4 regions of the Enterobacter quasiroggenkampii genome follow, and region 1 is predicted to be linked to each of the others. Evidence: predicted binding sites of a transcription regulator. Region 1 holds the regulator's gene; each other region holds the start of a gene.
What was found. Region 1 encodes Fur, which represses iron uptake genes when iron is present. Its sites were predicted from a motif close to ATAATAATGAGAACNACTATCAA; they were not measured.
Positions count from the first base shown of each region.

Region 1 (5,343 bases):
GAGATCTGGATTGACCGCGCTGACTTCCGTGAAGAAGCCAACAAGCAGTACAAGCGTCTGGTGCTGGGTAAAGAAGTACGTCTGCGTAATGCTTACGTCATCAAAGCCGAGCGCGTTGAAAAAGATGCGGAAGGGAATATCACCACCATCTTCTGTTCTTATGACGCTGAGACGCTGAGTAAAGATCCGGCGGATGGCCGCAAGGTGAAGGGCGTTATCCACTGGGTGAGCGCAACCCACGCGCTGCCGGTCGAGATCCGTCTTTACGATCGTCTGTTCAGCGTGCCTAACCCAGGTGCGGCGGAAGACTTCCTGGCGACCATCAACCCGGAATCGCTGGTGATTAAGCAGGGTTATGCGGAGCCGTCCCTGAAAGCGGCTGAAGCGGGCAAAGCGTTCCAGTTCGAACGTGAAGGTTACTTCTGCCTGGACAGCCGTTACAGCACGGCGGAAAAACCGGTATTTAACCGTACCGTAGGCCTGCGTGATACCTGGACGAAGATCGGCGAATAATATTCCTGTTCTGGTCAATGAGAGACAAACGCCGCATTATGCGGCGTTTTTTTATTTAACGATCAGAGTATTAAGCCAGGGACTAAAGAGGCGTTCTGAAAATAACAGGTCAATGAGGTGCTACTTATTTTTTAAAAAAAAGTTTGTATCATTGCCAAAATTAAAAAGGTGATAAAAAAGGAAAGCGATCCCGCGCCTGGCCACTGAAAAACCTGAGAATTACCCGTCATTCCTCGCCTTCCTGTAAATGTTACAAAGCACTACCAATTATGTGCACTTCGTCATAATCCTGACTTTTGCCCGCTGAAAAGCATTGATAATTCGCGTCGCGAAAAATAACCTAAAGACGGTAGTTAATTCGAGGGTATTTAAAACTACCCCTGACCATTTGGTCTTTTTTATTTACGCCGTTTCAGGCGTTTTAATTCGTCAAAGAGGAATAATCTATGCGTACGTTCAGTGGCAAACGTAGTGCGCTGGCGCTGGCTATTGCCGGTGTGACAGCAATGTCGGGCCTGGTGATTGCGCCAGAGGCAAAAGCAGCGGGTTTCATCGAAGATTCTACCCTCACGGGCGGTATTTATTACTGGCAGCGTGAGCGTGACCGTAAAGACGTCACTGAAGATAAATACAAAACCAACCTCTCGCACTCCACCTGGAACGCCAACCTGGACTTCCAGTCAGGCTACGCCGCGGATATGTTCGGTCTGGATATTGCCGCGTTCACCGCGATCGAAATGGCGGAAAACGGCGACAGCGGCCACCCGAACGAAATCGCCTTCTCCTCCAGCAACAAAGCCTATGATGAAGACTGGTCCGGGGATAAGAGCGGTATCAGCCTTTACAAAGCCGCAGCGAAATTCAAATACGGCCCGGTCTGGGCGCGTGGGGGGTATATTCAGCCAACTGGCCAGACGCTGTTAGCCCCACACTGGAGCTTTATGCCGGGTACCTATCAGGGGGCGGAAGCAGGGGCTAACTTTGACTACGGCGATGCGGGTGCGCTGAGCTTCTCCTATATGTGGACCAACGAGTACAAAGCACCGTGGCACATTGAGATGGACAAGTTCTACCAGAACGACAAGAAAACCAAGGTCGATTACCTCCACTCGCTGGGGGCGAAATACGACTTCAAAAACGATCTGGTTCTCGAAGCGGCATTTGGCCAGGCGCAAGGGTATATCGATCAATACTTTGCCAAGGCCAGCTATAAGTTCGATATCGCGGGTAGCCCGTTGAGTACCAGCTACCAGTTCTACGGTACGCGCGACAAAGTCAGTAACGGTGGTGTCAACGACATCTACGACGGCACCGCGTGGCTGCAGGCGCTCACCTTTGGCTACAAGGTCGGTCAGGTTGATTTGCGTCTGGAAGGTACATGGGTGAAGGCGGAAGGGCAGCAGGGCTACTTCCTGCAGCGTATGACCCCGACCTACGCCTCCTCCAACGGTCGTCTTGATATCTGGTGGGATAACCGCTCCGACTTCAACGCCGACGGTGAGAAAGCGGTCTTCTTCGGCGCAATGTACGATCTGAAAAACTGGAACCTGCCTGGCTGGGCGGTGGGCGCGTCTTACGCTTACGCCTGGGATGCAAAACCTGCCGACATGGCAACACCGGATGCTTACTACGATCCAAACTATCGCCTGAAAGAGTCTTCCTACAGCCTGGATGCAATCTATACCCTGCAGGATGGCCGCGCGAAAGGCACGATGTTCAAACTGCACTTCACCCAGTACGACAACCACTCCGATATCCCGAGCTACGCGGGCGGTTACGGCAACATCTTCCAGGATGAACGTGACGTGAAATTCATGGTTATCGCACCGTTCACCATCTTCTGATGAATCGTCCGGCGGGTCAGCTCCCGCCGGACCGGAGACTGCATATGATGAAAAAAATCGTAATCGTCGCGCTATTGGCATCGGGGCTGGTGGCGTGTGCCCAGACTCAGGCACCGAAAGAGGACTCCCGTCTCAGGGAGGCCTACAGCGCCTGTATTAATACTGCGGAAGGCTCGCCGGAGAAAATTGAAGCCTGCCAGAGCGTGCTGAATGTGCTGAAGAAAGAAAAAGCGCACGAGCAGTTTGCGACGCAGGAAAATGTCCGGGTGATGGATTACCAGGCCTGTATCCAGGCGCGTAAAACCGGTAACGATCAGGAAGTGGCGAAGCGTTGCGACAAGATCTGGAACGAGATACGCAATAACAATAAATAAGTTGCTTTACGCCCGGTGGCGCTGCGCTTACCGGGCTTTTTTTCAGGCAAAAAAAAGCCAACCTTGCGGCTGGCTCAGAGTATGAATACTCGCTTATTTTGCGTCGTGCGCGTGGTCATCTTCACGGCAGTCGCCTTCAGCGCAGTGACCGTAAAGGTACAGGCTGTGGTTGGTGAGGCGGATACCGTGACGCGCGGCGATTTCACGCTGACGCGCTTCGATGGAATCATCGCTAAATTCAATGACCTTGCCACAGTCGAGGCAGATCAGGTGATCGTGGTGCTGCTGCTGGGTCAGTTCGAATACAGATTTACCGCCTTCGAAATTATGACGGGTGACAATGCCCGCGTCATCAAACTGGTTCAGCACGCGATAGACGGTAGCCAGCCCAATCTCTTCACCCATGTCGATAAGACGTTTATAAAGGTCTTCCGCACTGACATGGTGATTGTCTGGACCCTGAAGCACTTCGAGGATTTTTAACCGAGGAAGCGTAACTTTCAGGCCAGCCTTCTTTAATGCGGTATTGTTGTCAGTCATGCGGAATCTGTCCTGTTGCTAAACGATTCACTTCTGTAGGAAGTGACAGAAAATGCACCTGGGATAATGCGTCTCATTATAGAACTGCCATGGCTAAATGAAAACTGCAAGTCTCAGGCAAAATATGCTTATAAAAATGGGGTATCACCAACAAACTTGCTCGATGGAAAACCACATTTATCAGGGAGACATTGTACAGGTCTGGGCGAAAAAGTTAAAAGATTGTAGCAATTAATTTAATCGGTTTGACCTGGTGCACGGGCGCAACCGCCGTTGCGCCGCGAGAAAAATCAGGCGTTAAGAATATCGTCCAGGTGCAGTTCTTCACGGATCTGCTTAACCCATTTCTCAACGCGCTCTGCGGTCAGTTCTGGCTGACGGTCTTCGTCGATGGCCAGGCCCACGAAGTGATCGTCATCGGCCAGTCCTTTAGATGCTTCGAAGTGGTAACCAGCGGTCGGCCAGTGGCCGACGATCACTGCGCCATTCGGCTCAATGATGTCGCGGATGGTACCCAGCGCGTCACAGAAGTACTCGGCGTAGTCTTCCTGATCGCCGCAGCCAAACAGGGCGACCAGCTTACCGTTGAAGTCCACTTCTTCTAGCGTCGGGAAGAAATCATCCCAGTCACACTGGGCTTCACCGTAGTACCAGGTCGGAATACCCAGCAGCAGAATGTCATAGCCTTCGAGATCTTCTTTGCTGCTCTTGGCGATGTCATGCACATCAGCAACGTCTTTACCGAGCTGTTTTTGAATGTTTTTCGCGATATTTTCGGTATTGCCGGTATCACTGCCAAAGAAAATGCCGATGATTGCCATGAGTAAAATAACCTCTTGAAACTTAATAGTATGGTGGCGCAATTCGGCCACGGATAAGGGCAATAATAGCAGAACTGGCAACCCTGCGGAAACAGCTATCGCGCAGGACTGCACTCTGTGCTACATGAAAAGGGTAATTAAGGGAATTTTCAGACTTATGCCTGGCCGCGCAATGTCTCAAGCTGGGCGATCAGCATCTCTTCAATGAGCTCGCTGCGGCTGATATTTCGCGCCTCGGCCAGCTCGTTAAGTGCATCGACCGCGTCAGCGTTGAGCTTCAGTTCGACACGCTTAAGCCCACGATTTTTATCGCGTTTAAGCTGATTGCGTTTATTGATACGCAGCTGTTCATCGCGCGAAAGCGGATTCGTCTTCGGTCGTCCCGGGCGACGCTCATTCGCGAACAGATCTAGTGTCGTACGGTCCGTTTGTTCTTTGGCCATGATTCTGAGACTTCGGGGGAAACACGCCGCCCTGCTAATGCCCGGGCGATAAGCGCGCCATCATACATCACCAAAAACGGCGCGCCAACGACTGGAAGCCCGCAGCCTTCCAGTCGCTCTCTTTTTAATCAATTTGCAGTATCAGCAAGATAGCGGCGAATGGCGCGCAGTACGGCGTCAGGTTTTTCCGCATGCACCCAGTGCCCGGCTCCGGCAATGACGTGGGCGCGAGCCTGCGGGAATTGCGCCAGTATGGCGTCGCGGTACGCGTCGGTAACGTAAGGGGAGTTACCGCCGCGAATAAAGAGGGTAGGGTGCGGCCAGGCGGGTACGGTTTGCCAGCCCACAATATTGTTGTACTGGTTCCAGAGCACCGGCACGTTAAAACGCCACTGGCCGTCAACAAACGACTTCAGCAGGAACTGCACGACGCCTTCTTCATCAAGATGCTCACGCATGACGGTAGCTGCCTGCTGGCGGGTCGCGACACCCGCTTCGGTGACCGCATTGATGGCGGCAAAAATCTCGTCGTGACGGCGCACGTCGTAATCCACGGGCGCAACATCAATCACCACCAGGCCGTTAATACGCTCCGGGGCCAGCGCCGTCAGGGCCATCACCGCTTTGCCGCCCATTGAATGCCCGATGAGGGTGACCTTTTGCAGATCGTTGGCATCCAGCGTATCCAGCAGATCCTGCGCCATCGCGGCGTAGGTCATCTCGTCGGAACGGCCGGAAAGACCGTGATTGCGCATATCGACCTGTAGGATATCGTGATCGGTAACCAGATCGCGCGCCAGCACGCCCA
Region 1 is NZ_CP143745.1:1,889,831-1,895,173, forward strand. Features, by position in the region: gene glnS (glutamine--tRNA ligase) at 1-513, shown strand, start outside; gene chiP (chitoporin ChiP) at 960-2,357, shown strand; gene chiQ (ChiQ/YbfN family lipoprotein) at 2,405-2,731, shown strand; gene fur (ferric iron uptake transcriptional regulator) at 2,825-3,271, opposite strand; gene fldA (flavodoxin FldA) at 3,562-4,092, opposite strand; gene ybfE (LexA regulated protein) at 4,248-4,535, opposite strand; gene ybfF (esterase) at 4,664-5,343, opposite strand, start outside.

Region 2 (5,343 bases), 640 kb from region 1:
TTTGGTGCCGGTTTTGCCGGGCTGCAGCTACTGGCCCACTTCCAGCCTGACAGAATTAAGATTAATCGTGATTTGGTCGCGAACGTGCATAAAAGTGGCCCCCGACAGGCCATTATTCAGGCCATCATCAAATGCTGTTCCTCGCTTGAAATCCAGTTCTGCGCGGTGGGAGTAGAGAAGGCTGAAGAGTGGATGTGGCTGGAATCTGCGGGGATTTCCCAGTTCCAGGGGCATCTTTTTGCCAGCCCCCGGCACGGCGGGATTCCAGCCATTGCGTGGCCGGAGAAAAAGTTCGAATTGTGATAAAGCTGTACACAATCGGACAGACGTAACTGTACGAACGGTAAATTTTATACAACAATGTATTAACAGGTGAATGGCGTCGTAAGCCATTCACCCTTTCAAAATGCGGTCTTAGTTATACAAATGGTGTGTACAATCTGATAAGGTTGGTGCAGTTAGGTATGGAAGTTCTGAGCGTGAGGGAGTTAATGGCCTATTACAGTATCGGCGAAGTGGCCGAACGATGCGGTATCAACCCCGTTACGCTGCGTGCCTGGCAGCGCCGTTATGGATTGTTGAAGCCGCAGCGCAGCGAAGGGGGTCATCGTCAGTTTGACGATGAAGATATCCTGCGTATCGAAGAGATCAAACGCCTGATGAAGAGCGGCGTTTCGGTCGGGAAAGTAAAAGCCTTGCTGGAAAACAAGGAAGTTCTGACTCAGGGTAACTGGGTCTCGTTCCAGGAAGAGATGATGACCGTTCTGCGCTATGCCAGCCCGGCAAAGCTGCGCGCCAAAGTCGGTGAGTTCCGCCGCGATCACCCGATAGATGCCCTGATTGACAATATTATTTCTCCCGTCCGTCAGCGGATGAACCAGGACCAAAATACCGTGCGTCACATGGCGAGCCTGTTTGACGGGGTCCTGATCGAATTCGCGATCGCAAGCCTGGCGGAGTCTCGCAAAAAAGCCGGTAAAGATGCGCTTCTGATTGGCTGGGAGTGTGATGACCGCACCCATCTGTGGCTTGAAGCCGCGCGCTTATCGCAGAAGGGCTGGCACATTGATGTCCTGGCAGAACCGATTGATTCGCCGCGTCCCGAGCTTTTCCCGGGGCAGAAAATCTTCGTCTGGACGGGGAAATCGCCAACGCCTCGACAGCAGGAACAGCTCGACCACTGGCGTGAGCAGGGTTTTGCTGTCTCATTCCATCATTGAGTGTAAGAGGCCTTGAGGGCCTTTTTTTGTTTTTGTCACTTTCCTTGCAAAGGCTATCTCAAAAATAGGCATTTCCGATGCATATTTTACTTTTCACCTCTCCGCCACAAACCCCACGACGAAATGCATTATTAATCAAAGCATTGAACAATTAAATCCATCCTGCCTGCATCCTGCCACAGGGTCTATGCTTAATAAAAGTAGGCAAAAAGGGCGGTTTAGCCGAATGCCCCTGCTGACAGAGGGTTGAAGTGATAATCGTTATCACTAACATGGTGTTATGCCCTGATGGCTTATCAGATGAGGTGGACCTATGGAACTGCATTCAGAAACCTTTAATCCTGCCGATTTCGCCTGGCGCGGGTTAACGCTCACGCCAGCGGCGGCGGCACATATTCACGAGCTGGTGGCGAAAAAGCCCGAGATCCTTGGTGTGCGTTTAGGTGTCAAACAGACCGGCTGCGCAGGTTTCGGTTACGTGCTTGATACCGTCACCGAACCCGAGAAAGATGACCTTGTGTTCGAGACCGACGGCGCAAAATTGTACGTCGCGCTGCAGGCCATGCCCTTTATCGATGGCACCGAAGTGGATTACGTCCGCGAAGGCTTAAATCAGTTATTCAAATTTCATAACCCGAAAGCCCAGAACGAATGCGGCTGCGGCGAAAGCTTTGGGGTATAGGCGGAACTATGTCTCGTAATACTGAAGCAACGAGTGAAGTAAATACCTGGAGCGGCGGGCACCTCAACTATAAAGAGGGGTTCTTCACCCAGCTGCAGACCGATGAGCTGGCAAAAGGCATCAACGAGGATGTCGTGCGGGCGATTTCGGCGAAACGTAACGAGCCCGAGTGGATGCTGGAGTTTCGCCTGAGTGCCTACCGCGCCTGGCTGGAGATGGAAGAGCCGCACTGGCTGAAAGCGCATTATGACAAGCTGAACTACCAGGATTACAGCTACTACTCCGCGCCGTCCTGCGGCAGCTGTGATGACACCTGCGCCTCGCAGCCCGGCGCGGTGCAGCAAACCGGCGCGGAGAACAGTTTCCTCAGCAAAGAGGTGGAAGAAGCCTTTAACCAACTGGGCGTACCGGTGCGCGAAGGGAAAGAGGTGGCGGTGGACGCTATCTTTGACTCGGTCTCGGTGGCCACCACCTATCGCGAGAAGCTGGCAGAGCAGGGGATCATTTTCTGCTCCTTCGGCGAAGCGATTCACGATCATCCGGAACTGGTGAAAAAGTACATCGGGACCGTAGTGCCTTCAAACGATAACTTCTTTGCGGCGCTTAACGCGGCGGTGGCCTCGGACGGTACCTTTATTTACGTGCCGAAAGGCGTGCGCTGTCCGATGGAGCTTTCCACCTATTTCCGTATTAATGCCGAAAAAACCGGCCAGTTCGAACGTACCATTCTGGTGGCCGATGAGGGGAGCTACGTCAGCTACATCGAAGGGTGCTCTGCCCCGGTCCGCGACAGCTATCAGCTGCACGCGGCGGTGGTGGAGGTCATTATCCATAAAGACGCCGAGGTGAAATACTCGACGGTGCAAAACTGGTTCCCGGGCGACGGCAATACTGGCGGTATCCTGAACTTCGTAACCAAGCGTGCGCTGTGCGAAGGGGAAAACAGCAAAATGTCGTGGACCCAGTCCGAAACCGGTTCGGCCATCACCTGGAAATACCCGAGCTGCATCCTGCGGGGGGATAACTCCATCGGCGAGTTCTACTCGGTGGCGCTCACCAGCGGCCATCAGCAGGCCGATACCGGCACCAAGATGATCCACATTGGTAAAAACACCAAATCGACCATTATCTCGAAAGGTATCTCCGCCGGACACAGCCAGAACAGCTATCGCGGGCTGGTGAAAATCATGCCGACGGCCACCAATGCGCGAAACTTTACCCAGTGTGACTCGATGCTGATTGGCGCAGACTGCGGCGCACATACCTTCCCGTACGTCGAATGCCGCAATAACACGGCCCAGCTGGAGCACGAGGCGACCACGTCACGGATTGGGGAAGATCAGCTCTTCTACTGCCTGCAGCGCGGGATTAGCGAAGAAGACGCCATCTCGATGATTGTCAACGGCTTCTGTAAGGACGTGTTCTCTGAACTGCCGCTGGAATTTGCCGTTGAAGCCCAGAAACTCCTCGCCATAAGTCTTGAACACAGCGTCGGTTAAGGAAAGCACATGTTAAGCATTAAAGATTTACAGGTCAGCGTAGAAGATAAAGCCATCCTGCGTGGCCTCAATTTTGACGTTAAGCCGGGCGAAGTCCACGCCATCATGGGGCCGAACGGTTCCGGGAAAAGTACGCTTTCTGCGACGCTGGCCGGGCGCGAAGATTATGAGGTGACCCACGGCTCGGTCGAGTTTAACGGCAAAGATCTGCTGGAGATGTCGCCGGAAGATCGTGCGGGAGAGGGCATTTTTATGGCCTTCCAGTATCCGGTCGAAATTCCCGGCGTCAGCAACCAGTTCTTCCTGCAAACGGCGCTGAATGCGGTGCGCAAGTATCGCGGGCTGGAGGCGCTGGACCGCTTCGACTTCCAGGATCTGATGGAAGAGAAGATCAGGCTGCTGAAAATGCCGGAAGATCTGCTGACCCGCTCGGTGAACGTCGGTTTTTCCGGCGGCGAGAAAAAGCGTAACGACATTCTGCAGATGGCGGTACTCGAGCCCGAGCTGTGCATTCTGGATGAGACCGATTCCGGTCTGGATATCGACGCCCTGAAGATTGTCGCTGACGGCGTCAACGCCCTGCGCGACGGCAATCGCTCGTTTATTATCGTCACCCACTACCAGCGCATTCTGGACTACATCAAGCCGGATTACGTCCACGTGCTTTACCAGGGGCGCATTGTGAAATCCGGTGATTTTACGCTGGTTAAACAACTGGAGGAGCAGGGTTATGGCTGGCTTACCGAACAGCAGTAATGCGCTCCAGCAGTGGCACCGGCTGTTTGAAGCCCAGGGCGGCACGCGCTCGGCGCAGGCGCAGCAGCATCTGCAGCAGATGCTGCGTCTTGGCCTGCCGACGCGTAAGCATGAGAACTGGAAATATACCCCGCTCGATGGCCTGCTGAACGCCGAGTTTGTTACCCGTCTGGCGGATCTCACCCCAGCGCAGCGCGACGCGTTGGCCTTGCGTGTCGATGCCGTGCGCCTGGTGTTTGTCGATGGCCAGTTCCGTCCAGAACTGAGCGACACGCTCCAGGAGAGCGGCTTTGAGATTGAGATAAACGACGATCGCCAGCGCCTGAGCGCCCCGGTTCAGCCCGAGGTTTTCCTGCACCTGACCGAGAGCCTGGCCCGCAGCGTGACGCATATCGCCGTGAAGCGTAACCAGCGTCCGTCAAAGCCGCTGCTGCTGATGCATATCACTCAGGGTCTGGACGGCGATGAAATCAATACCGCGCACTATCGTCACCATCTTGAGCTGGCGGAGGGCGCGGAGGCCACGGTCATCGAACATTACGTCAGTCTCAATGAGACGCGTCACTTTACCGGGTCGCGTCTGACGATGAACGTGGCGGCGAATGCCCAGCTACACCACATCAAGCTGGCGTTTGAGAATGCGCAGAGCCATCACTTTGCCCATAACGACATTGTCCTGGGACAGGATGCCGCCGCGTACAGCCACAGCTTCCTGCTCGGCGGGGCGGTGCTGCGCCACAACACCAGCACGCAGCTTAACGGGGAAAACACCACGCTGCGCATCAACAGCCTGGCGATGCCGGTTAAATCGGAAGTGTGTGACACGCGCACGTGGCTGGAGCACAACAAAGGCTACTGCAACAGCCGCCAGCTGCACAAAACCATTGTCAGTGATAAAGGGCGTGCGGTGTTTAACGGCCTGATTAACGTGGCGCAGCACGCCATTAAAACCGACGGGCAGATGACCAACAACAATCTTCTGTTAGGGCGACTGGCGGAGGTGGACACCAAACCGCAGCTGGAAATCTACGCGGATGACGTCAAATGCAGCCACGGTGCGACGGTCGGGCGAATCGACGACGAGCAGATGTTCTACCTGCGCTCCCGCGGCATCGGCAAGCAGGCGGCGCAGAAAATGATTATCTACGCGTTTGCCGCCGAACTGACGGAAGCGCTGCACGATGGT
Region 2 is NZ_CP143745.1:2,532,066-2,537,408, forward strand. Features, by position in the region: gene V1572_RS12105 (diguanylate phosphodiesterase) at 1-303, shown strand, start outside; gene V1572_RS12110 (MerR family transcriptional regulator) at 492-1,220, shown strand; gene sufA (Fe-S cluster assembly scaffold SufA) at 1,534-1,902, shown strand; gene sufB (Fe-S cluster assembly protein SufB) at 1,911-3,401, shown strand; gene sufC (Fe-S cluster assembly ATPase SufC) at 3,411-4,157, shown strand; gene sufD (Fe-S cluster assembly protein SufD) at 4,132-5,343, shown strand, end outside.
Region 2: sufA (Fe-S cluster assembly scaffold SufA) is a predicted target of Fur. The motif match lies at 1,472-1,494, and genes of this name have one in related genera.

Region 3 (5,343 bases), 2.1 Mb from region 1:
TGGGCTATGAAAGTGCCTCGCAGTTCAGTCGGGAGTTTAAGCGCTATTTCGGCGTCACGCCGGGAGAGGATGCGTCACGTATAAGAACGATGCAGGGAGTCTGACGAAAAACGTAGGCCGGGTAAGCGATAGCGCCACCCGGCTTTGTTGAATTATGCGCTGCAGTACTTCTTCTTAATCACTACCGCGATGGTTCCCACCAGACCCGCCACCAGCAGGAACATCGGCAGCACCATCAGGAAGGTCATCACCTGATCTTCGTGGTGTTTCACGAAGGGGATCATATTCAGCGCGTAGCCGAGCGTCGTCACCACGCCAACCCACAGCAGGGCGCTCAGCCAGTTGAAGAACTGGAAGCGGCGGTTTGACAGACCGGAAATGCCCGCCATCGTTGGCAGAAGGGTGCGAACGAACGCGAGGAAACGTCCGGCCAGCAGCGCCAGGAGGCCGTGCCGGTCAAACATGCAGGTCGCGCGTTGATGATATTTATGCGGCAGCTGCGCCAGCCAGCTTTTGACGACGCGCGTGTTCCCCAGCCAGCGGCCCTGCAGATAGCTCAGCCAGCAGCCCAGGCTGGCAGCGGAGGTCAGGATAACCATCGTTGGTGTGAAGTCCATGACGCCTTTACCGATTAACGCCCCGGCAAGTAAAAGCAGGCTGTCACCGGGTAAAAACGAGGCTGGCAGTAATCCATTTTCCAGAAACAGAGTTGCGAACATCACGAAATAGACGATACCGACGACGTGAGGATCCGCCAGCGCGGCAAAATCGTGGTGCCAGAGCGCCGCGATAATATCTTGAATAACAGCCATGGACTTTCCTGTGGAACAGCAGATATAGCGCTATTGTACTCCCTTATTCGCCCGTCGGGTTTGATCCCGGGCGCAACTCATGCAGACTTTTCCGCTTGCGGTGTCCACAAAAGCGTCCAGGGAGTACATTTTCAGCCAGCACTCTACACGATACGCTCGAACCCTGCTGCTAAATCCGCAATCAGATCGTCAACATTTTCTAAACCAATATGCAGTCGAATCAGGGTACCGCTGAAGTCCACGTCGCCACCGGGGCGCAGGGCCGCAATCTGTTCCGGCTGGTTAGCCAGGATCAGGGATTCAAAACCGCCCCACGAGTAGGCCATGCTGAAGAGGGTAAAATTATCCAGATAGCTGGCCAGCTCGTCATTATTCAGCCGTTTTTTCAGCACGAACGAGAACAACCCGCTGCTGCCTGTAAAGTCACGCTGCCAGAATTCATGGCCTTTACTGCCGGGTAGCGCGGGATGATTCACGCGCTCAACCTGCGGATGCTGCGCCAGCCATTCGGCCACCGTCAGACTGCTTTCATGGTGCTGACGCAGGCGAACGCCCAGCGTACGAAGTCCGCGGCTGGTCATGTAGGCCGTGTCGGCATCCACCATCTGGCCCATCAGGTAGGCATTTTCACGCAGCTGATCCCAGCAGCGCGCGTTGGAGACCGCCGTGCCAATCATCCCGTCAGAGTGGCCAATCAGGTACTTCGTCGCCGCCTGAATCGAAATATCAATATCGAAGTCCAGCGCTTTGAACAGCACGCCTGCCGCCCAGGTGTTGTCGATCATAACGATCGCCTCTGGCGCTTTACTGCGCACGGCCTTCACGATAGCCGGCACGTCGTGGACTTCCATGGTGAGTGACCCCGGCGATTCCAGGAACACAATGCGCGTGTTTGGCTGAATAAGTTCGGCAATACCTTCACCAATCAGCGGGTCGAACCAGCCGGTCGTCACGCCGAGCTTGCTGAGGATTTTGGTACAGAAGTCCTGGCTGGGCTCGTAGGCGGTGTTGGTCATCAGGATGTGATCGCCCTGTTCCACAAACGCCAGAATGGTATTGGCGACCGCCGCCGCCCCGCACGGGAACAGCGCGCAGCCTGCGCCGCCTTCCAGCTCGCACATCGCTTCCTGCAGAGAAAAATGGGTTAGCGTGCCGCGACGGCCATAAAACAGCCCGCCTTTTGCGCGGTTGCGCGTGGCGATTTTTTTCTCCTCAACGGTGTCAAACACCAGCGAGGAGGCGCGTTGAATCACGCTGTTAACCGATCCCTGGGTATATTTTTTGCTGCGTCCTGCCTGTACCAGCGTGGTATCAAGATGCTTCGTTGTCATGTTCGCTAACCCTGTTTTTATACGTCTGGACGTCCAGACTACCACGATTGGAAAAAACTGCACCCGCAGGCTTATCGAATAAGCAGAAAATATTAGCAAAAAACCGCATAAGAAATTTTTACTGCGTAAGCGCAAGGAAAGTGAACGAAAATTGCGGCACTATGCAAATACTAATGAGAACTACTATCAATTCGACGACGTTTTGATATTATTACGTTCAGATTTTGTGATTTGCGTCCTGGAGATACAGAGTGGGTAATAATTTGATGCAGGCGGATCTCTCCGTTTGGGGCATGTATCAGCATGCTGACATCGTGGTTAAGATTGTGATGATCGGCCTGATTCTGGCGTCCGTTGTCACCTGGGCTATCTTCTTCAGCAAGAGCGCCGAGCTGCTGTCGCAGAAGCGTCGCCTCAAGCGGGAACAGCAACAGCTGGCAGAAGCCCGCTCTCTGGATCAGGCTTCAGATATGACCTCATCCTTCCACGCGAAAAGCCTGACTACCCTGCTGGTGAATGAAGCACAGAACGAGCTGGAACTCTCCGCGGGCAGTGAAGATAACGAAGGCATCAAAGAACGTACCGGTTTCCGTCTGGAGCGTCGCGTGGCGGCCGTTGGCCGACACATGGGGCGCGGTAATGGTTATCTGGCGACCATCGGCGCGATCTCACCGTTTATCGGTCTGTTCGGTACAGTCTGGGGCATCATGAACAGCTTTATCGGTATCGCGCAGACTCAAACCACCAACCTGGCGGTTGTGGCCCCGGGTATCGCAGAAGCGCTGCTGGCGACGGCGATTGGTCTGGTCGCGGCGATTCCGGCGGTGGTTATCTACAACATCTTCGCGCGCATGATTGGCAGCTACAAAGCGACGCTCGGTGACGTTGCCGCGCAGGTACTGTTGCTGCAGAGTCGCGATCTCGACCTGAATGCCAGCGCCGTTAAGCCGGTGCACGCGGCGTCCAAACTGCGCGTGGGTTGATATTATGGCGATGCGTCTAAACGAAAATCTGGACGATAACGGCGAAATGCATGAGATCAACGTGACGCCGTTTATCGACGTCATGCTGGTTCTGCTGATTATCTTCATGGTGGCCGCGCCGCTGGCCACGGTCGACGTGAAGGTGAATCTGCCGGCCTCGTCCAGCCAGCCGCAGCCGCGTCCGGAAAAGCCTGTCTATCTGTCCGTGAAGGCCGATAAATCCATGTTCCTTGGCAATGACCCGGTAACGGCCGACTCTGTCATCCCGGCGCTGGATCAGCTTACCGGCGGTAAGAAAGACACTACGGTCTTCTTCCGTGCGGATAAAACCGTGGATTATGAAACCATGATGAAGGTAATGGACACGCTGCATCAGGCGGGTTACCTGAAGATTGGGCTGGTCGGCGAAGAGAAAGCGGCCAAAAAATAGAACGAAAGCTGGCGAAAGCCAGCTTTTTTGTTTTCTGACACGCAACATCGTTATTATTTTCTGCTGTATATCCCTATTCTTCATATTTCTTTATCAATAAAGCCAACGTTAATAATGTATTGATAGTTAAGTAAATATCAGTATTCGGCTGCGCCATTAAAATATATCTTTTGCTGAAATGGCGTCGTGGAATATCCCCACTACGCTTAAAAAAAGATAATAAAAACAGTCCTTCTTCGAAGGATCTTTTCACCTGCACAGCAAGAGACTCCCTATGGCTACGATGACATGGCTGTATCCGCACGCGCCTCAAAACGATCTGTTTTCGCTTTCTGCCATTCGACGACGCGCCGACAGGCTAATACTGGTGCTTATCTGGTCGCTGTGGGCCATCTCGCTGGGCGTGGGCTATATCAACGAAAACATCATGCAGGGGGCGATTGTCGGCACCTCTCTGGCCTGTTTATCGACGCTGCTGACAATGGTGTTCCCCGGCGCGCTGTTGCTCCGCCTGAGCTCTGCGTGTGTGCTAATGGCATTTTCCGCGCTGCTGATTCATCTGGGCGAAGGTGAAACCGAATACCATTTCTCGGTTTTCGTCCTGCTTTCCGCGCTCCTTGCCTGGCGAGACTGGCGCCCGCTGGTGATGGGGGCGGCGGTCATCGCATTACATCACCTGGTGTTCAACTATCTGCAGGAAAACGACCTGTACGGCGTCGTGGTGTTCATGCACACCGGCTTTCATATGGTGGTTTTCCACGGGCTGTTTGTGGTGGTCCAGACCGCGATCCTGGTTCTGCTGGCGATTCGTATGGAGCAGGACGCCCGCTCGGCGAGTGAGGTGGCAAGGCTGGCGGGGGTGATTAACCGCGAACCGGGGTACCTCACGCTGGCCGTCGATGCGGCACCCGCGGAGTCTCCCTTTGCCCGCACGTTCAGCCTGACGCTGGGCACCATGCGCGCCACGCTTGAGCAGGTCAGCGCCAATATTGGGCAACTGCTGGAGGCATCCCGCGCGTTAGGGCAACGCAACAGCGCGCTGTCGGAACGTACCGATCACCAGGCAAGTTCGCTGGCGACGGCGGCCAGTGCGATGGAACAACTGAGGGCTGTCGCCACCCTGACCAGTGAAAAAGCCCGCCAGGTTCGGGAGGTGGCATTCAGTACCAGTAACGTGGCGGAGCAGGGAGGCCATAACGTACGGCAGGCGATTGCGGCGATGGAGCACATTCGCGAGGAGTCGCAGCGCATTTACGCCATTCTGGAGCTGATCGACGGGATTGCGTTCCAGACCAATATCCTGTCGCTCAACGCCTCGGTCGAGGCTGCCAGAGCGGGGGAACATGGCAAAGGCTTCGCGGTAGTTGCCTCGGAAGTGCGCGTGCTGGCCCAGCGCAGCGAGGGGGCTGCAAAAGACATTCGCCAGCTGCTGACCGCATCGCAGGCAACCACGCTACAGGGCGTCGAGCAGGTTGAGCAGGCCGGTATGACAATGAAGTCGATCATTGAGAGCATTGAAGGGCTCCGCTCGCTTCTGGAGGAGCTGTCGCAGATGAGCGAGCAGCAGCGGGCGAGCATTGCGCAGATGAACGACAGTATTGCCAGCATCGATGCCAGCGTGCAGGAGAACGTGCGTCACGTAGCGCAAACGCTGCAGGTGGCTGAAGCGCAGCGGCAGCAGACGGGGCAGTTAAAAGAGGCGATTGCCGTATTCAGATTTAATTAGCGTTGCGGTTCGGAAGGGGCGCTGGCGCCAGACGCCAGCGCGTCCTCATCAAGCGCAACGC
Region 3 is NZ_CP143745.1:4,544,241-4,549,583, reverse strand. Features, by position in the region: gene V1572_RS21640 (AraC family transcriptional regulator) at 1-104, shown strand, start outside; gene yghB (DedA family general envelope maintenance protein YghB) at 153-812, opposite strand; gene metC (cystathionine beta-lyase) at 956-2,143, opposite strand; gene exbB (tol-pal system-associated acyl-CoA thioesterase) at 2,395-3,126, shown strand; gene exbD (TonB system transport protein ExbD) at 3,131-3,556, shown strand; gene V1572_RS21615 (methyl-accepting chemotaxis protein) at 3,831-5,282, shown strand; gene V1572_RS21610 (cytoplasmic protein) at 5,279-5,343, opposite strand, start outside.
Region 3: exbB (tol-pal system-associated acyl-CoA thioesterase) is a predicted target of Fur. The motif match lies at 2,311-2,333, and genes of this name have one in related genera.

Region 4 (5,343 bases), 2.0 Mb from region 1:
GTTTTATCGCTATAGCTAATATGCCCTTCGTAGATCTTTTTCTTTTCTGGCGTGAAAGTCAGCGATACATTACATCCCTGATATAAAGCGTGCTGGATAGTGGTTTTTTCATCTGGCACAATCAACGTTTCGAAATAGTCTTTGTCGTATTTCTTCCCCGTGACTTTAGGGAGACCAATATCTTTCGTCGACCCAAGGAAAGGGTTCAAATAACGATTGTGCTTAAGTACCCACCCACCTGTTTCTTTACCAGATTTATCATACTGATAGATGCCATAACTCATCGGCGGCCCAATGAGACGAAGCTTAGCGACATCCTCGCTACTCGGCGGTGGCGTGTACATTTTCGGCTCAGGAAAGAAAGTACTGCAGCCAGAAAGACTCACTATTGCTGGAATAATTATATATTTTAAAAATCGCATACCGTTACCTTTATATATATCCTTGCTTATTTTTCAGAGAGACACCCCGAGGCATTAACATCCCTGAATGCTATTAACAAATCACTCATAGATATAAAGGTCAACTAAAAAAAATAAATTTAGGTTTAGTGTAATAAAAATGCGCGTGCCGTTGTATTTTGAGGCGTTTATTAATACTCTTTGAACAACGAATCGCCAATGTTGGCTCACTCTTCAAGCGTGGCAACACTGGCAGAGCGGGAACCGTAAACTCAAACCCTCCAGTTCCTTTACTCACAAACTGCAAAACTAAAGAAATCCCCCATCGCGCCGATCATCATCCGTGTGTATTATTTCCTGTAGCTTTTACAACAACTAACCTTAACTCAAATACTTAAGCGCCAAAGCGAAAGGCATCATGAGCACACCGATCAAACGGCTAGAAATCATTAAAAATGCCATTGAACTGGAAGATGACGACATCATCCAGAGCCAGCTGACACGCCTGAAAAATGAAGCGTTTGACGATGAGCTACAGGCAATCGTCGTGGCGCTTGAGGAGAAGAACTACACCGCGGCCATGGCGGCCATCACCGCCTGGCTGCAGGGCCAGCGCGCCGTGACCCCGTGGCGCGATCCGCAGGTGGCGGCCAGCAAGCTGGAGCTGAAGGCGCTGGAAGAGCGTCTGCGCGATCTGATTGACCGCCGCAACGCGCGGGTGCAGCAGCTTGATGAGTTCAACGATCTCTATTTCTCCCGCCTCGGGCCGCTGATGCAGCAGATCCTCGCCCTGCGAAAAACGCTGGCGGAGCTGAACCTGCGTCGTCAGCAGGCGGAAGCGCGTCGTCGCGAGGAGGATTACCGTCGCTGCCAGCACTATATGGCGCAGGCGGTAGAGGTGCTGGCGACGCTCACCCAGCGCTGGCGCGATCTCCCGGCTGACTCCGTCCAGGCCGCCGAGGCGCGTAAGCATCTGGAGCAGCAAAGCAATCTGATTGCCAACCTGTTGGCCGAAGCGCAGGAGCTGGAGAGCGGCTTAACGCGCGAAGAGGAGCCTGCACGTCAGGCTCGCGACGAGGCCAACGAAGAGTACGAGAAGTATCGCGAACAGCATCACGATGCCGAAGTGCGGCTACGCAAAGGTAAGTATCTTTCGCAAGAGGACCAGAACGAACTCAAGCGTCTCTGGCGACAGGCGAGCAAGCTCTGCCACCCGGATCTGGTGGCGGACGATCTGAAAGAAGAAGCCAACAACATGATGGTGCAGCTTAACCAGGCGAAGCAGCGCGGCGATGTGAAAGCCATTCGCTCGCTGGTGGCCCGCCTGCAGCAGGGCTTCGAGCCATTGATGGCCAGCGACAGGCTGAACGATCTGGAACGTATCCGCAAAAAAATGGCACAGGTCCGCGAGCAGATCGACACCTTAGTGAACGAGCTGGCGGAGCTGGAGAAAGAGGAGTCCTGGCTGCTGGTCTCCTCACTGAGCAATATGGAAGCGTACTTTGCTCAGCAGGAGAAAGCGCTGCACGAGGTCCGCACCTCGCTCGAACATCAGGTGAGCGAAGCGCAGCTGGATTCGGCAGCCTGATTATTTGGCGTGCCAGTATGCGCTGGCACGCACCAGCTGCGGGTCAATGGCGTCGGCATCAAACTGACGGCTCAGGCTTTTCACCACCTTCCCTTCCCCGGTCAGCCAGATAAAGTAATCGTCCCCCGGAACGGTCAGCGTCGCCAGATGGTCCGCGACGGCCTGCTCGCTGTGGCCCACCACCCAGGTGATGTTGAATGCGCTCAGGTGCGCCAGATAGTCCTTATACGATTCATCCCCAACCGTCACGACCGCCTGCACATCCGGGCGAACCGGCAGTTGCGCAATACTCTCTAAGCGTCGACGCAGCGCGGGCATGCCGGACTCGTCGCACACGTACAGCTGCCAGGCGTAATCCTCCGGCACCACCAGCGAACCGCGCGGGCCGCCGATGGTCAGCTTATCGCCTACCTTCGCCTGTATCGCCCATCCGCTGGCTATGCCGCCGTCATGAATGAAGAAATCCAACGCAAGCTCATGACGGGCCTCATCGTAGAGCGGCGTATAGTCGCGCGCCTGCGGACGCACGCCGTCACCCCAGTCGATGCCTTCATCGGTGACCACCGGCGGCGTAAATGTCGTCCCGGGTGCCGGGAAAAAGACTTTGGTATGGTCGTCGAAACCGCGGGAGCTAAAGCCCTCCAGCGCCTCGCCGCCTAGCACAATGCGCTGGAAACCCGCGCTGACGCGCTCAACGCGGAGCACCGTCAGTTCGCGAAAACGCAGGTCATTACGAACACGCTGTGGATAACGGGTAGATGCCATTTTTAGACCCTTTTCTGGTGAATACGATATATCTAAATCAATTTTCAAATGATAATGATTACTAATAAGGAAAAATGCAAGATCTTTTAGATTGCATCTGAATATATCTTAGATATAGTTTAGATATATCAAAATGAAGGGCATATTATGCGACACGAACACGATGGCGGCGGGCGTCGACCGCGCTTTTTTGGCCACGGCGATCTGCGGCTGGTGATTCTGGATATCCTGACCCGTAGCGCAAGCCACGGCTACGAGCTGATCAAAGAGATCGAGAACCTGACGCAGGGAAACTACACCCCGAGCCCGGGCGTCATCTATCCAACCCTGGATTATCTGCAGGATCAGACATTTATCACCATTACGGAAGAAGAAAACGGGCGTAAGCGCATTGCGATTACCGCTGAAGGACAACGCTGGCTGGATGAAAACCAGGAACAGCTGGAACAGATCCAGGTGCGTATCAAAGCGCGCAGCGTCGGCTTTCAGCTACGCAAAAACCCGCAGATGAAGCGGGCGCTGGATAACTTCAAAGCGGTACTGGACCTGAAGGTAAATCAGGGAGAGCTCAGCGACGCGCAGCTTAAGCAGATTATCGGCGTGATTGACCGCGCGGCGCTGGAGATCTCCCAGCTGGATTAAGCCGGTGCGTGCTCGCTCACGCGGAAGACGCGTACCAGCTCTTTAAGGTGCCTCGCCTGTTCATTAAGCGATGCCGCCGCCGCGACGGACTCCTCCACCAGCGCGGAGTTTTGCTGGGTGGTGGCGTCAATCAGGCCAATCGCGCTGTTGATCTGCGAGATCCCCTCCGTCTGCTCATGGCTGGCCTGACGGATCTCACGCAGGATCGCATCCATCTCCTCCACGTTGCCGACCATGCCGTTAATCAGCCCACTCGCTTTTTCGACCAGGTTCATCCCGTCCTGGGTCTGGCTGGTGGAGCTCTCAATCAGCTCCCGGATTTCGCTGGCAGACGACGCGCTCTTCTGGGCAAGCTGGCGCACCTCTCCGGCGACAACCGCAAAGCCGCGGCCATGCTCACCGGCGCGCGCCGCTTCCACCGCCGCGTTCAGCGCCAGAATGTTGGTCTGGAATGCAATGGCGTCGATCAGGTCGATAATGTCGGACATCCGGTTGGAGGTCTCGTTAATCAGGCGCATTTTGCTGGTCACCTGCTTCATCATCTCACCGTTGTTTTTGACCACCGTGGCGGCATCGGCAGAAAGATTGGTCGCTTCACCGGTATGCGAGGCGGTATTTTTCACCGTCGCGGTGATCTGCTCCATCGAGGCGGCAGTCTGTTCAACGGAGCTGGCCTGCTCTTCCGTGCGTGCGGCCAGATCCTGGTTACCGGCGACAATCTGCGCGGCTGCGCTGGAGATATTCTCCGAGCCGGTCTGCACCTGCTGCACAATGTCCAGCAGACGCGTCTTCATCTCCATCAGCGCATGCAGCAACAAGCCCGTTTCGTCTTTGCCGTGTGGCGTGATGCTGCCCGTCAGATCGCCCTCTGAAATCGCTTTTGCGAAATTCACCGCCTCACCGAGCGGGCGGGTGATAGCGCGCACGATAAACCAGCCAATCAGGCTGCCTGCCGCAACGCTAAAGAGCGTGAGCAGGATCAGCAGCAGACGGTTAGACCTGAAATCCCCTTCCACCTGCGTACCCGCACGCTGCATCTCGCTGTTCTGAATGGCAATCAGCTCCTTCACCTTCGCTTTATAAGCCTGCTGCACGGCAAGGGTGGTGGTCATCATTTCCTGAATGGCGCCCGCACGGTTGTTGTTCTGCACTGCCTGCAAAATACGATAGCGCGAATCCAGATACTGCTGGCGCACGCTGCGGATATCCGCCAACACCTGCTGAGACTTTTGATCCTGCAAGGCGTTGTTCAGCTCGCCCAGAATCACCGTAATATGCTCGCTGATCTCTTTCAGGCGCTGCTGAGATTGCCCCGTGTAAGTACCCTGCTCGTCCAGCAGCATCAGCTGTTGAGTGCTAATAAATTCCTGGAAGTTATCGATTAACTGGTTCGCTTTTACCGTGGTCGGATAGTCATGGGTAATAATGGATTGCATCCCATTATTTGCCCGGTTCAGGCTCAGCAAAGACACACTTGCGCTGATCGCCATCAGGACAATAAAGAACCCAAACGCCAGAAATAATTTCGTGCCGATCTTTACGTCATGTAAGAACATATTTACTCCATCGATGTGATTATTTCTCAGACGATCGCTGTTATCGGTAACGGATTGGCTAACTTTATGACTTTGATCGTTTTTTTATTTCATAACCCTCACAATGCATAGGTGTAGGCTATTAATATTGCTTCATCGATCGTTACCAGACCGTCAAACGGGGTATTTTTGAAACAGGATTCTGAAGAACTGACTTAGGCAGGAATAAATAACTGAGGCACTTTCTTTAGTTATTTAATATTAAATTAACAATAAACCACATTAATAGTCACAATGGGAAAAATAAAAAGCCGTTTATTCCTTATGGTATAAACGGCTTTTTTGGAACATGGCTGACTCAATGGAGCACGGTCACCGCATCCTTAAGACGTCCGGCGCGATGCTTCACCAT
Region 4 is NZ_CP143745.1:4,649,599-4,654,941, forward strand. Features, by position in the region: gene V1572_RS22155 (hypothetical protein) at 1-422, opposite strand, end outside; gene V1572_RS22160 (DNA repair protein) at 820-1,989, shown strand; gene V1572_RS22165 (siderophore-interacting protein) at 1,990-2,754, opposite strand; gene V1572_RS22170 (PadR family transcriptional regulator) at 2,902-3,396, shown strand; gene V1572_RS22175 (methyl-accepting chemotaxis protein) at 3,393-4,952, opposite strand; gene V1572_RS22180 (methyl-accepting chemotaxis protein) at 5,290-5,343, opposite strand, start outside.
Region 4: V1572_RS22165 (siderophore-interacting protein) is a predicted target of Fur. The motif match lies at 2,803-2,825, and genes of this name have one in related genera.